Regions from separate parts of the Sphingorhabdus sp. M41 genome, predicted to be linked through region 2. Evidence: predicted binding sites of a transcription regulator. Region 2 holds the regulator's gene; the other holds the start of a gene.
The links. The regulator LexA, encoded in region 2, represses DNA repair genes until DNA is damaged. The targets are predictions, from matches to a motif close to GTTCCNCNCTTGTTCT.

Region 1 (3,111 bases), 1.5 Mb from region 2:
TGCATATAATAAGGCGAGGGCGGGTTGGACTTGGCCCAGGGCACGACCGCGCCCTTCTTGATGCTCAGCGCCGGATTGGGGACAATCAGCTGCGTATCGAAATGGAGCTTCTCGCCGAGGCCGTCGCAGGACGGGCAGGCGCCTTGCGGGGCGTTGAACGAGAACAGCCGCGGCGCGATTTCCTCGATGGTGAAGCCGCTGACCGGGCAGGCGAAGCGTTCAGAAAAGACGATGCGGTTCGGCGGGAGGCCGGTGCCTTTCATCTTGCCTTGCGGGGAATTCGGATTCTGTCCGTTCGCCTCGAGCGTAGTCGAGAGGCGTGTCTCGACTACGCTCGACACGAACGGTGTTTGTGCTTCTGCGACGCCGGGTCCTTCGACAGGCTCAGGACGAATGGGTTTCGTTCCCGCACTATCGTCTTCACTCTCCGTTCGTGCTGAGCTTGTCGAAGTACGATTGGCGAGCGCCTCCTCAACCGTACCATCAGCCAAATCCACAAACGCCAGCCCGTCCGCCAGCCGCAACGCGGTCTCGAAACTGTCGGCCAGCCTTTGCTCCATGCCTTCGCGCACCACGAGACGGTCGACCACCACCTCGATGTCATGCTTGTATTTCTTGTCGAGCTTCGGTGTTTCCTCGATATCGTAAAATTCGCCATCGACCCGCACCCGGGTAAAGCCGGCCTTCTGCCACTCGAGCAATTCCTTGCGATACTCGCCCTTGCGGCCACGGACCACGGGCGCGAGCAGGAAGAAGCGGGTCTTTTCGGGCAGGGTCATCACCCGGTCGACCATCTGGGACACCGTTTGAGCGGTGATCGGCAGGCCGGTCGCGGGCGAATAGGGGATTCCGGTCCGCGCCCAGAGCAGCCGCATATAGTCGTAAATCTCGGTCACGGTGGCGACGGTCGAGCGCGGATTGCGGCTCGTGGTTTTCTGCTCGATCGAGATCGCCGGCGACAGGCCCTCGATATGCTCGACATCGGGCTTCTGCATCATCTCGAGAAACTGGCGCGCGTAAGCGCTGAGGCTCTCGACATAGCGTCGCTGCCCCTCGGCATAGATGGTATCGAACGCAAGGCTCGATTTGCCGGAGCCGGACAGGCCGGTGATCACGATCAGCTTTTCGCGCGGAAGCTCGATATCCACGCCCTTGAGATTATGCTCGCGGGCGCCTTTTACTTTGATGTGGGTCAGACTCATGAGCGTGCTTTGCAGAAGATGCCGGAGAGAGTCCAGCGGGCCAAAAGGACAGGGTGGTCCGCGCTATATGTTCAATGTTTGTTCTGTTTTCAAGGGGGAGATATCCGGAACGACCCGAACATGATTCATCTCTAGCGATAGCGTGTAAAGCGGGCACCCTTCTTGGCCGATCATTTGGCAAGGTGCGTGTGTACAGTTATGACGAACCTCACCAAGCTTGCCTCGTTTTCACGACTTATATTGAATTGGTTTTTATCCAGCCTGAGTCGCTGAAATAAAAGGGCTAGCGATAAACTTTAATTACCGCCTTGCCCTCTACGCCTTCGATAAAGGCCGTGCCCGCAATGACAAGTTCTTTGCCGTCCGGTGCCGCCTCTCCTTCTCTTTTTAAAATCACAACATCGGGCGGTGGATTCCAAAGAAGGTGGGCAGAAAAAGTTTGAAGATTTGATTCTCCGTCTTCCTCGACATCGACGGCCTGAAGATCGACAATCCGCCCGATTCGGGATTCGACATCGTTAATTCGCTCTTCTAGCTTCTCGAGTGTGAGATTGGCATCATGCGGGACCGTGACCTGCATATTGAACTCCTATGGTTGTATGGGGGTTGAGAATCCGAGTTTCGCGAGCTCTTTCTCGAGAGCTTCAATCTCGGCTGCTGTGCAGAAATTACGTTCCGCACCGCTACCGATCATGGCCGATGCCATCGCAAGGGAGATTTTGTCGATGTCCTCTTGCGTCCCGGCGAAGGCAAACCCGGGTGGCACAGAGATGCCAAACGGCTCCGCAAGCTTGGCTAGTCCTTCACGACCTGCACGCTTTTCCGCAGGTGTCCTGCCGGACTCGGCTGCTTTTATAGTTGGTCCGATTAGCTTTTGGATCGAGATAAGCTTCGGGCGTAGCACAGCATTTGGCTCGCACTTGTATTCCACGATATTCATTCGATCCGTTTCCGCGGCTGCAAGTTCTTGGCTGGCCGTCTCGGTAACCCGCGTTACAGCCCTCATCAATGTCCCAACATGCTGGTAACGTCGCAAGTCGCGAATGGCAGCCTCAATGGTGTAGTCAGCCGCGGATTGCTGCTTCTTCGCAATGATCTCGGTTTCAACTCTTGTTCGTCCGGCGTCCATCGTGACGATCAGTGCTGGAAGAGTTCGATCAAAATAGAGGTTTTTGTCTATGGCGGACCTTAGTCCGGCAAAACCAGATATGACGGTCGCTAAATCGTCCGCCACTTCCTCGAACAGAGATGCGGTTGAAGCCAGTCCGATAATTGCAGCATCGAAGCCAAGGGCCAGCTCTATTCCTTCAGAAAACAGTCGCGTTGAGTATTTTTCATATTGTTTGTCGATTTGACCCATATAATGGTCAACGACGCGGTTGCGAAACTCCCGTTTTCGATCATCGTTATCGATCCCTACATAGTGAGTGATGATTTCCTCTCTAGTAGTCAGGGATTTGTCAGGTGCCGCTATGAGGGCGGCGTTAGACTCATCCAGTACATTGATCGGCGCACCCCTCATGGTCGCACACCCACTCAAACCAACCGCGCCAAGCGCGACTGCCAAAACAGGTGTTCTTAAAATAGTAGAATGCAATAGCCGCTTCATAGACTGCCCCCAATCCATTGTTTCCGATAGCGACCATTTTTTGGTTTCGTAATTGGTAACACAATATTACCTATCCTCAAAATATCGCCGCTTGATGAGGGATGGAGATAAGGCAGGATAGATTGTGGTGCGCGTGATGGTGCTCACGGTGGGACGGAGATTATTTTTTGCTAGAAACCCGCCGAAAAGCCTCCCGATACCGCTCAAAAAACCTGACCATTTCCGGTGAACGCTTGCTCTTCATGTCATTGAAAAATTTGCGGTTCCAGCCCTTGGCCGTGCCGAGGTGGATCATGGCGT
Region 2 (3,111 bases):
ACCTCATTAGCGCATTGGTGCTGGGAGTGGCTGTCAGCTTATCCAACGAAGTCGCTTCGCGGCTGGTCATCGTCAATATGGGCTACGGTGTCATGTTCGCCATGGGCGTGACGACGCTCCTCACCGCGCGGCGCCGCAAAGTGTTCGATGTTGCGATCATCGCGGTCATGGCGTTTCATGCTGCCGATTTCCTCTTAAGACCAACCTTGACCCTGTTGTTTGAGCAGGCGATTCCGGCCGAGGTCTATCGGGACTCGATCTATTATTCCCTAATCGGGCTTGTTCTCGGAGTGAAAGGCGTGACCACCGCCACGGTTCTGATCGGTGCGACAATCGCCGAATGGACGACTTCGCTGCGGGAAAGCAGTGAGCGTGATGCGCTCAGCGGGCTGTGCAACCGGGGTGCGTTTGAAGAGTCGATGCGAAATCTTCTCCCACGTGCGCAGACGGAGGGACTGCCACTGAGCCTGGTGGTAGTCGATATCGACCACTTCAAGAAAGTGAACGACATTTGGGGGCACCAGGCGGGCGACCAGGCGATCGCGGGCATTGGCAAACTCATCGGAAACATGGTGCGTGGATGTGACACGGCCGGCCGAATCGGCGGAGAGGAGTTCTGCATCGCCATCTGGAATTGCCCGAATAACGCTGCAGAGCAGTCGGCCGACCGAATCCGGCGGGCATTCGAAAGTCTCGAGCATTCCGGCCTGAGCAACGATGTCCGTCTGACTGCGAGTTTTGGCGTGGCCACAGCCCGTAATGGGGAGACATATGAGCAGTTGTTCGCGCGAACCGATGCTGCGCTCTACAGGGCCAAGTCGAGCGGCCGGAACCGTGTCGAGAATGCCGAAGAACGCAATCTGAAAGCGGAACGCCCTCTGAAAGAGCCCGAGCCCCCACTAAAATCAGAACAAATCAGGTTTAAGCGCGCATTGGGCTGATCAATAGTCCGCTGGACACTGCTCGACAACCTGCTTGGCAGGCTATGCATACATAATATGTCCTCGCGCTCCCCGCGCTGTCGCTGCAAGGATTGCCGTCGCGCTTCAACAGCCCGGACCCTGTGTGCTTTCCCGCTTGACTTCCCCCGTTTTGTTTCTTAATTGTTCTTTATTCGTTCCCAGAACAGGACACTGGACATGCTCACGCAAAAGCAACATGAACTCCTCTGCTTCATTGATGAAAAACTCAAGGATAGCGGCGTTTCCCCCTCGTTCGAGGAAATGAAGGAAGCGCTGGGGCTCAAGTCCAAGTCCGGCATTCACCGATTGATCAGCGCGCTCGAGGAGCGGCACTTCATCCGCCGCCTGCCCAACCGGGCGCGGGCGCTGGAAGTGTTGAAACTGCCGGAAGGTGGCGTGCAGGAAGCGGCCCCATCAAATGTTGTCTCGCTGCACCCGGAAACGCCGGTGCGCGAAGTCATTTCCAATCCTGCTCCGGCTGCCAATAATGATGTCCTGGAAATCCCGCTGCACGGCCGCATCGCCGCCGGCGCGCCGATCGAGGCGATGGAAGGCCAGTCGGCGCTCAGCGTTCCTGCCGCCCTGCTCGGCCCCGGCGAGCATTATGCGCTGGAAGTATCCGGTGATTCGATGATCGACGCGGGTATCCTCGATGGCGATTATGCGCTGATCCAGAAAACCGAAGTCGCGCGCGATGGCGAGATTGTTGTGGCGCTGATCCACGAGGAAGAAGCGACGCTGAAATATCTCCGCAAGGATGGCCGGAGCATCCGCCTCGATCCCGCCAATGCCGCCTATGAGCCGCAGATTTATGGCGAAGGCGAAGTGCGCATCCAGGGCAAGATGGCCGGATTGCTGCGCCGCTACTGATCCGGCCTGCCGCTGTCGTTACCACCATTCCTGACGGAGCGATAGCGGGTCCATATATGCCTGCCGGTCCAGCCGAGCGCGGTGGATATTTTCTGCCTTTCCAGATCGATGGTCATGCCGCCGACCTGTGACAGCAGGTTGCGGTCAGCCTTCAGCCAGCGCGGCTGGCAACTTGCCGGCAGCCACCGATCACTGACGACGATATCGGCGCGGCGACAGGCTGCGGACAGAGCCAGAGCGGAAATATAATGCGAGCTGCGGGTCGCCAATATATGCCAGTCACGTCCGTCCGTGCGCAAAGTGACCAGACAGCTGTCAGCATTGCAATCGGCATTCGTCCAGTCTTCCAGCGCCTGCGATTCCCCTTCTACTCCGGCATTTTCCCGGATAATGTCGCGAATGAAATCACCGCTGCGTGTGCGCAACATCGCCAGCTCGCCCTGATCGTTGCGAATGCCGACATGGCGGCCGTCGCCGGTGATATAGATATCGGGCGCGCGGGTGTTGGCGATCAACAGCGCTCCGATCATCGCCGGAATCGCCCCCAGATAACGCCAGCGTTCTCGCCACAGACAAAGCCACAGCCCGCCAAGCAGCACCAATCCGAACGCGAGCACCGGCATAGTCGGCGACATCGTCACCGCGCCGGGTCTACTCGAGACAAAATGGGCAAGCCCGATCAGGCTGCTCAGCGCCTGCTCGCAGAGCCACCAGACCGGCGCGCCAAGACCCACGCTGTCCAGCACCAGAGCCAGCGCCTCCAGCGGCATGATCACGAATGTTGTCAGCGGGATAGCGACGATATTGGCCAATGCGCCATAAAGCCCCGCCTTGTGAAAATGATAGAGCGCGATCGGCATCAGCGCGATTTCCACCACCAGCCCGGTAAGGAACAGCGCAAAAATAAAACGTCCGGCGCGGCGCAACAGATTTTCCTCGCGCAGCATGACCAGCGCCTTAATCTGCGGATGCTCGTGCAACGCAATGATCGCGGTAACCGCCGCGAAGCTGAGCTGAAAGCTCGGTCCCACCAGCGATTCGGGCCAGAAAATCAACACGAAGAGCGCGCCGGCAGCGACCATCCGCAAGGTGATCGCGCTGCGCCCCATCATCAGCGCCACCAGCACCAGCAAGGCCGCGACACAGGCCCGAATCGTCGGCACCTGCGCTCCGGTCAACAAGGTATAGGCGACCGCCGCCAGCGCCGCGCATCCGGCCGCCACGACCGGTAACCGAAAGCGCAGCGCCAGTGTCGGTGAGAGAGCGAGACTTTTGAGCA

Region 1: the regulator LexA is predicted to act here: its motif matches at 1,272-1,287, upstream of uvrA (excinuclease ABC subunit UvrA).

The regions. Positions count from the first base shown of each region.
Region 1 is NZ_CP014545.1:2,755,102-2,758,212, reverse strand. Features, by position in the region: gene uvrA (excinuclease ABC subunit UvrA) at 1-1,202, opposite strand, end outside; gene AZE99_RS13055 (hypothetical protein) at 1,486-1,782, opposite strand; gene AZE99_RS13050 (hypothetical protein) at 1,792-2,811, opposite strand; gene AZE99_RS13045 (hypothetical protein) at 2,972-3,111, opposite strand, start outside.
Region 2 is NZ_CP014545.1:1,300,773-1,303,883, reverse strand. Features, by position in the region: gene AZE99_RS06240 (GGDEF domain-containing protein) at 1-941, shown strand, start outside; gene lexA (transcriptional repressor LexA) at 1,140-1,832, shown strand; gene AZE99_RS06230 (ComEC/Rec2 family competence protein) at 1,826-3,111, opposite strand, start outside.